DNA from 2 places in the Actinomadura sp. 3N407 genome. Region 2 is predicted to be linked to the other one. Evidence: riboswitches for the same ligand, from Rfam matches in the RefSeq annotation. Region 2 holds a riboswitch; the other holds the start of a gene.

Region 1 (4,409 bases), on a different contig from region 2:
AAAGCCTTCTTGATCGCCTCCAGGAGGGCGCCGGCGATGTGCCCGCCGTCCAGCGGCAGCAGCGGGACGAGGTTGAACATCCCGACCGCGAGGTTCAGCGACCCGAGCAGCATCACGAAGTAGGAGACCTTCTCGGTGCCGGTGAGGGTCTCGGACGCGGCCACGTCCCCGCCGATCCTGCTGACGCCGACGACCCCGATCGGGCCGTTCGGGTCGCGTTCGTCCCCGCCGAACGCCGCGTGCCAGATGCCGACCATCTTCTCCGGCATCCGCACCAGCGCGCCCGCGGTGCGGGCGGTCAGGTCGCCCATCGTGCTCGCGACCGCGCCGGGGCCCTGCCGCTCGACGGCGCTGGTCGGCGTGATGCCGAGGAACCCGACCTCGACGATCTTGTCCCGGTCCTCCAGGTGGTACATCCGGTTGCGGGTGATGGGGACGTTCAGCTCCACGTCCCGCCCGTCGCGCTCGACGGTCATGGGCACGGTCTGCCCGCCCGCCCCGCGGATCAGCTCCTGCAGTTCCCGGTAGTCGTCGATCTTCTTGCCGCCGAAGACGACGATCTGGTCACCGGCCTGCAGCCCGACCTGTTTCGCCGGGGTCGGCGCGGCGTTCGCCGGGCACTCGGTGAGCTCGGACTGGCTCGCCGGAACCATGCACTCGGCGACCTCCCGGATCACCGGCTGCGGCTGGTTCGTGCCGATTCCCATCAGGAGGATCGCGAAGAACATGACCGCCAGCAGCAGGTTCATCGCGGGCCCGCCGGACATGATCAGCAGCTTCTGCCACCACTTCTTGCCGTAGAAGACGCGGTTCTCGTCCCCCGGCCTGACCTCCTCCAGCGCCACGCCGCGCGCGGACTCGATGAGGCCCTGGAACGGGCCGGTGCTGGCCTGCCGGATCTTCCCGGGGGCGTCGCCTTTGCGCGGTGGCAGCATCCCGATCATCCGGATGTAGCCGCCGAGCGGAATCCATTTGATCCCGTACTCGGTCTCGCCCCGGCGCCACGACCACATCGTCGGCCCGAACCCGACCATGAACTGGGTGGTCCGCACCTTGAACAGCTTGGCGAACGAGAAGTGCCCCAGCTCGTGCAGCGCGATGGACACCAGGAGGCCGAAGAACAGAATCAACGCTCCAGCCACGTAGGCCATGCGGCTAGCCCCTCCGGTCATGCACCCCGCTCACCGGGGGGTGGTCAACAGCAACCAACTCAGAGTACGTCACAGGCCCCGCTTTGGTTGAACCAGCGCGCAAGCCGGACCGACGCCTTTTGTGCCCCGATTTGAGGTGAGCTGCTAATCCGCGCACGCGTCATTGGCACCCGCGTCGGTATTGACGGGACGTCCCGCCTGCCACCATGACGGCCCCACCCCGGTCCACGGAGGTACTGCCTTGAAGCGCGGTCATGTAGCGGCCCTGGCGTTGGTGCTCGCCCTCGCCGGATGCGGCGGCTCCGACGACGGCGGCGGGGCCGCGGAGACGTCATCGCCCGCGCCGCCGGCCGCTTCGTCCGGTGAGGGGAACGCGGTCCTGCCCTCGCCGCCCCCGCAGTCGGAGGCGACCAAGGCGTTCAACGACTGCATGCGCAAGCAGGGCGTGGAGCTGCCGAGCCCGAACCCGGCGTCCACGCCTCCCAAGCAGGACATCGAGAAGAGAATGACGGCCCTGCGCACGTGCATGAAGGCGCTGTCCGCGTCCCCGCCCCCCGCACCACGCTGACCCTCGCGGCGTCCAGGACGATGCCATAGGATGCTGAACGCCGATGATCCCGTGCGGGAGAGTCCCTTGCAGCCGGTGAGGGACGCCGAAGGAGCAAATCCTCCCCGGAACCTCTCAGGCCCACGGACCGCACGGACCAGGCGACCTCTGGAAAGCGGGGACCCCGTCCCCCGCCGAAGGTGAAAGCCCGCCCCGGTGGCGGGTGAAGCTCTCAGGCGCCGATGACAGAGGGGGAGGCACCGAGCCGCCCGGTGCGCGAGTGGGACGATGGACCACACGCGCCCGTGACGAAGGAGCCGAACCGATGTCCGCCGACCCGACCGCGAAGAAGACGCCGCTGCACGACGTCCACCAGGACCTCGGCGCGAACCTCGTCGACTTCGCCGGCCACCTGATGCCGCTGCGCTACGCGAGCGAGACTGCCGAGCACCAGGCCGTCCGCACCGGCGCGGGGCTGTTCGATCTGTCGCACATGGGGGAGATCTTCGTCTCCGGGCCGGGCGCGGGCGCCGCGCTCGACTTCGCGCTGGTCGGCAACCTCGCGTCGATGCCGGTGGGCAAGGCCCGCTACACGATGGTCTGCGGGCAGGACGGCGGCGTCCTGGACGACGTGATCGTCTACCGGCTCGCCGACGCCACCTGGATGGTCGTCGCGAACGCCGCCAACACGGCCGTCGTCCGGGAGGCGCTGACCGAACGGGCCACGCCCTTCGAGGCCGCCGTCGAGGACCGTTCCGGCACGTACGGGCTGATAGCGCTGCAGGGCCCTCGTTCCCAGGAAATTCTCGAAGGGTTCACCGACGCGGCGGTCGCCGACCTCAAGTACTACGCGGTCCTCGCCGGGCGGGTCGCGGGCGTCGACGCCCTCATTGCCCGCACCGGGTACACGGGTGAGGACGGCTTCGAGCTGTTCGTCGACGCGTCCGACGCCGTCGCGCTGTGGAAGGCGCTCGCCGGGGTGGACGGCGTCGTCCCCGCCGGGCTGTCCGCGCGCGACACGCTTCGTCTCGAAGCGGGGATGCCGCTGTACGGCAACGAGCTGACCGCCGAGACCACGCCGTTCGAGGCGGGCCTCGGCCGGATCGTGAAGCTGGACAAGCCGGGCGACTTCGTCGGGAAGACCGCCCTGGCGGCTCAGGCGCAGACCCCGCCGGGCCGTAGGCTCGTGGGACTTGTCGCGCGCGGGCGTCGCGCGCCGCGCAAGGGGTATCAGGTCGTCACGTCCGGCGGCACGCCGTGCGGGGTCGTGACGAGCGGCGCCCCGTCGCCCACACTGGGCACGCCGATCGGCATGGCGTACCTCGACAGCGGCGTCGAGGAGACGGGCCTCGCCGTCGACGTCCGCGGCCGGCAGGAGCCGGTGGACGTGGTCGCCCTGCCGTTCTACAAGCGTTCCTGAAGAAGAACTTGTGGGGGTGTGGGGGTCACCCCCCACAGTGACAGGAGAAGTTGTGGGTGTGTGGGGGGTCACCCTCCACAGTGACAAGAAGAAATTGGTCGGTGTGGGGACCGGCCCCCACCATGACTAGAAAGAAGTGATCGTGAGCGTTCCGGAGCAGCTCCGCTACAGCGAAGAGCACGAGTGGGTGTCCGGCCTCGGTGGCGAGGACGGCATCGTCACCATCGGCATCACCGCGCACGCCGCCGACGCCCTCGGGGAGATCGTCTACCTCGAGCTGCAGCCGTCCGAGGGCGACACCGTCGAGGCGGGCGAGCCCTGCGGCGAGATCGAGTCGACCAAGTCGGTCAGCGACATCTACTCCCCCGTCAGCGGCGAGATCACCGCGATCAACAGCGCGGTGGTGGACGAGCCCAAGGTCATCAACGACGACCCGTACGGCGAGGGCTGGATCTTCAAGGTCCGCGTCTCCGAGGAGCCGGGCGACCTGCTCGACTCCGCCGCCTACGACAAGCTGATCGAGGAGAGCTGATCTTGAGCCTGAACGATTCGCTCGCCACGGCCGACCCGGAAGTCGCCGAGGCCGTCGCCGCCGAGCTCCGGCGGCAGCAGTCCACGCTCGAAATGATCGCCTCGGAGAACTTCGCGCCGGTGTCGGTCCTGGAGGCGCAGGGCTCCGTCCTCACCAACAAGTACGCCGAGGGCTACCCGGGCCGGCGCTACTACGGCGGCTGCGAGCACGTCGACGTCACCGAGCAGCTGGCCATCGACCGCGCCAAGTCGCTGTTCGGCGCCGAGCACGCGAACGTCCAGCCGCACAGCGGCGCGCAGGCCAACACGGCCGTCTACTTCGCGATGCTCCACCACGGCGACACGATCCTCGGCCTCGACCTCGCGCACGGCGGGCACCTCACCCATGGGATGCGGCTGAACTACTCCGGCAAGACGCTGAACGTGGTGCCCTACCACGTCCGCGCGGAGGACGGCCTGGTCGACATGGACGAGGTGGCGTCCCTCGCCGCCGAGCACCGTCCCAAGATGATCGTCGCGGGCTGGTCGGCGTACCCGCGGCAGCTCGACTTCCCCGCGTTCCGGGAGATCGCCGATTCGTCCGGGGCCCTGCTCATGGTCGACATGGCGCACTTCGCCGGCCTCGTCGCCGCGGGCTTGCACCCGTCGCCCGTCCCGTACGCGGACATCGTCACGACCACCACGCACAAGACGCTCGGCGGCCCCCGCGGCGGCCTGATCCTCGCCCGCGAGGAGTACGGCAAGAAGATCAACTCCGCGG
Region 2 (4,409 bases):
CACCACCCCCGAGAACATGCTCCTCAGACGCGACGTGACCTCCCGCCGGACCCGCGGGACGGTCAGCGCCAGCCCCGCGAGCAGCCCCAGCGACAGCACCACGATGACGATCGTGCGGGACGGCGCGAGATCCTGCGTCGCCTTCGTCGTCGAGCCGGTGAGGAACCCGAACAGGATCAGCAGCAGGATGTGCGTGACCAGCCCCACCAGCTGCGACGCGCCGACGCTCGCCACCGCCGGGCCGGGCCGCACCCCCGAGCGCTGCAGGTAGCGGGTGTTGACGGCGACGCCGCCCACGGCCGCCGGCGCCACCAGCTTCACGAACGACGCGGCGACCTGGACCAGCACCGTCCGCCCCAGCGGCAGCCTCTCCGGCACGAACCCCATCAGCATGAGCGCCGCGGCGACGTAGGTGAGGGCCGCGGCGCCCAGCGCGGCCAGCGCCCAGTGCCAGCTCGCCGCGGACGCCATGGTCGCCACGTCCAGGCTCGCCACCTGCGGGATGACGATGTAGGCCGCGATCGACAGCGCCACGATGCTGAAGATCGTCCGGGGCCGGAACCGTTCCAGCCTGGCCGGCGAGACCTCCGTCTCCGGCTTCAGCCGGATGATCTGCTCGCGGATGCGGGTCAGCACCTCCCGGTCGTGCCGCAGCGCCGTCCGGGTCGTGCGTGACAGCGCCACCCGCTGCAGCAGCGGCACCGCGGCGGCCAGGGACTCCTCGCCCAGCACCCGCGCGGCGGTGCGGACCGCCCGCTCCGGTCCCGCCCGCAGCGCGAGCGTCGTCAGCAGCTGCGCCAGGTCGAGCCGCAGCGCCAGGTCGCCCGCCGCGGTCTCCCCGGCCCGCAGGTCGGTGATGTAGGCGCGGCCGTCGTCGCCGACCACGATCGCCTCGTCCTGCAGCCGCCGGTGCGCCAGCCGGCCCGCCTGCAGCGAACGGAACTGCCGCCACACGTCCGTCAGCAGGCCGTCGGTGATCTGCTCGTCGGGGACGTCCGCGAGCCGCCGGCCCGGCACGTGCTCGAACGCCAGCAGCGCCGCCTCCGTGCCGACCTCCGACGTGCCGATAAGGCGGGGGGTCCGGGCGCCCGCGGCGTCCACCGCGTACGCCATCAGCGACTCCTGCTCCAGGGACCTGCGCAGGGAGCGCAGCGCCCGCCCGGTCGTCGTGGAGCGCAGCCGCAGCAGCCTCCAGACTCGGTACAGCAGCCCCGCCGTCTGCTGGTCGCGGTCCAGGACGCGGAGTTCGAGGTCCCATTCGCCGTGGCCGCCGGGGCGCGCCGGGAGCCGCGTGCCGTGCCCGTCGCCCCCCCCGTCCCCGTTCCCGGGACGGGGGGCCAGGGCGACGCCGTACCTGCGGGTCTCCTCGGCGCCCTCGGCGGGGTCGTCCAGGCGCGCCGCCCGCTTCGGGCGCAGCCCGAGCCGTTCGAGCGCGGCGACGACCGTCATGCCCGTGGGACGCGGGTTGGGGGTGCCGACCGCGTACAGGGTGCCGTGGCCGATGGCGCGCCCGAGGAAGTAGGTGGCGGCGAGCGCGGAGACCGAGGCGTAGCCCGCGGTGAGCCCGGTGAGCGCCGCGAGCCCGATCATCGTCCAGGTCGCGGCCTGCCACCGGGTGCGCCCGGCCATCCCCACCGCGCTGACGAACGCGATGACGGGGGCGATGTCGGTGTGCACCGGGGCCGTCTCGGTGCCGCCCCAGATCAGCGAGTCCAGGACGCCGCCGGGCGCCGCCCGCACCACCAGGTCGTCCAGCCCGATCGTGATGCCGAACGCGATCACGGCGGCCAGCAGCGCGATCGCGACGCGCGTCCCGTCCTTGTGGAACAGCCGCTCGATGCCGAACGCGATCGGCGCGGCCAGCACCCCGAAGCTGGAGATCAGCGTGGCCAGCGACAGCAGCGGCCGGGGCGCGTGCGCGGTGCCCTCGGCGATGTCGGTCTGCAGGCCGTGCGTCGTCTGCTGCGCGAACGACACCAGCAGCATCACCGCCACCAGGCCGGTCACCGACGCCGCGAACCTGAACGCGTCCGACGGGCGGCGGATCCGGTCCGGCTGGGCGGGCTCGTCGACGGGCACACCGGCGGCCGCGCCCTGCCTCGGGCGCACCGTGCCGTCGTGGGTCTGCGTCACGCCGTACCGCCGCCCTGACCATCCGTCATCGTGATCAGCGTCCCAGAACCGGCGGCGCGCCGTCGAGCGGCCGGCGGGCCGTCCGGCCGTCGCGTGTGCACCCGAAGCCCCATCTCCCGTCGTGAGGCCCCGAGGCCCGTGACCTCCCAGGTCAGACCTCCATATCGTACTCATTGGCAGAGCGGCGTGCCCGCCGGGGCGCCGGCGCCGGAAGGGGCGGGCCCGTCCCGGGGCCCGGCTTTGGGTAGGGTTTGTCGAGGACATGCCGTCGACCCTGGGCGGGAGAGACCCCACGCCGCCAGCGTGGGGCGCCGAAGGGGCAACCTCCCCGGAACCTCTCAGGCAAAAGGACCGCTCGGGCGAGGCACCTCTGGAAAGCAGGCGTCGATCCCCGCACGCGGGGAAGGGCGGCTCACCGAAGGGGAAATCCCGCCGCGCGGGCGAAGCTCTCAGGTGCCGATGACAGAGGGGGAGACCGGCCGCCGGCCCGCGCCGGCGGCGGACCTGAGCATCGCAGCCGCCAGGAGGCTCTCCATGACCGCCCAGTTCTTCGCCCCCGTGGCCTCGCCGCAGCATCCCCGTTCCACGTTCGCCGACCGGCACATCGGCCCCTCCCCGGACGACCAGGCCCGGATGCTCGCCGTCATCGGCTACTCCGGCGTCGAGGCGCTCATCGACGACGCGGTGCCCGCCGCCATCCGCACGTCCCGCCCGCTGGACCTGCCGCCCGCGCTGAGCGAGCCCGCCGCGCTGGACCGGCTCCGGGAACTCGCCGCCCGCAACACCGTCCTGACGTCCATGATCGGCCTCGGCTACCACGGGACGATCACCCCGGCCGTCGTCCTGCGCAACGTCATGGAGAACCCCGGCTGGTACACCGCCTACACCCCGTACCAGCCGGAGATCTCCCAGGGGCGCCTCGAGGCCCTGCTGAACTTCCAGACGGTGGTCGCCGACCTGACGGGGCTGCCGGTCGCGAACGCGTCCATGCTGGACGAGGGCACCGCCGCCGCCGAGGCCATGGCCCTCGCCCACCGCGTCTCCAGGCGCAAGGAGCCGGGCGCGTTCCTGGTCGACGCCGACGCCCTCCCGCAGACGATCGAGGTCGTGCGGACGCGGGCGGTCCCGCTCGGCATCGAGGTGGTCACCGCCGACCTGTCCGGCGGGCTGCCCGAGGGCGACTTCTTCGGGGTGCTGCTGCAGTACCCGGGCGCGTCCGGCGCCGTCCGCGACCTGGAGCCGGTCATCGGGCAGGCCCACGACCGCGGCGCCAAGGTGGTCGTCGCGGCCGACCTGCTCGCGCTGACGCTGCTGCGCCCGCCGGGGGAGTCCGGCGCCGACATCGCCGTGGGCTCGTCGCAGCGGTTCGGCGTCCCGTACGGGTTCGGCGGCCCGCACGCCGGCTACATGGCGGTCGGCGAGGGCATCCGGCGGCAGCTCCCCGGACGGCTCGTCGGCGTGTCCGTCGACGCCGACGGCGCCCCCGCGCACCGGCTGGCGCTGCAGACCCGCGAGCAGCACATCCGGCGCGAGAAGGCCACCAGCAACATCTGCACCGCGCAGGTCCTCCTCGCCGTCATGGCGAGCATGTACGCCGTCTACCACGGGCCGGAGGGGCTCGCGGCGATCGCCCAGCGGACGCACCGCCGGGCCGCCGAGATCGCCGCGGGGCTGCGCGCCGGCGGCGTGGAGATCGTCCACGACGCGTTCTTCGACACCGTCCTCGCCCGCGTCCCCGGCCGCGCCGCGGAGGTCGTCGCCGCGGCCCGCGAGCGCGGGATCAACCTGCGCCCCGCGGACGCCGGCCACGTGGGGATCGCCTGCGACGAGACGACGCTGCCCGAGCACGTCACCGCCGTCCTGGAGGCGTTCGGCGTCCCGGCCGCCGGCGCCGGCGGGGCGGCCGAGGCGCTCCCGGGCGCGCTGCGCCGCGAGAGCCCCTACCTGACCCACCCGGTCTTCCGCGCGCACCGCTCCGAGACCGCGATGCTGCGCTACCTGCGCAGGCTCCAGGACAAGGACATCGCGCTCGACCGCTCCATGATCCCGCTCGGCTCCTGCACGATGAAGCTGAACGCCACCGCCGAGATGGAGCCGGTCACCTGGCCTGAGTTCGCGAACATCCACCCGTTCGCGCCCGTCGACCAGGCCGCCGGATACGTCGAGCTGATCGGCGAACTGGAGCACGCGCTCGCCGAGATCACCGGGTACGCCGAGGTGTCGGTCCAGCCGAACGCCGGCTCGCAGGGCGAGCTGGCCGGCCTGCTCGCCATCCG

What was found. Region 2 has a riboswitch for glycine ahead of gcvP (aminomethyl-transferring glycine dehydrogenase). Riboswitches for the same ligand answer to the same signal wherever they lie in the genome.
Region 1: another riboswitch for glycine. It lies ahead of gcvT (glycine cleavage system aminomethyltransferase GcvT); the one in region 2 lies ahead of gcvP (aminomethyl-transferring glycine dehydrogenase).

What each region holds. Positions count from the first base shown of each region.
Region 1 is NZ_JBQQBP010000001.1:573,932-578,340, reverse strand. Features, by position in the region: gene ACTWPP_RS02710 (M50 family metallopeptidase) at 1-1,151, opposite strand, end outside; gene ACTWPP_RS02705 (hypothetical protein) at 1,393-1,719, shown strand; glycine riboswitch at 1,764-1,859, shown strand; glycine riboswitch at 1,864-1,950, shown strand; gene gcvT (glycine cleavage system aminomethyltransferase GcvT) at 2,024-3,118, shown strand; gene gcvH (glycine cleavage system protein GcvH) at 3,261-3,650, shown strand; gene glyA (serine hydroxymethyltransferase) at 3,653-4,409, shown strand, end outside.
Region 2 is NZ_JBQQBP010000007.1:347,124-351,532, forward strand. Features, by position in the region: gene ACTWPP_RS20375 (lysylphosphatidylglycerol synthase transmembrane domain-containing protein) at 1-2,133, opposite strand, end outside; glycine riboswitch at 2,403-2,497, shown strand; glycine riboswitch at 2,498-2,609, shown strand; gene gcvP (aminomethyl-transferring glycine dehydrogenase) at 2,668-4,409, shown strand, end outside.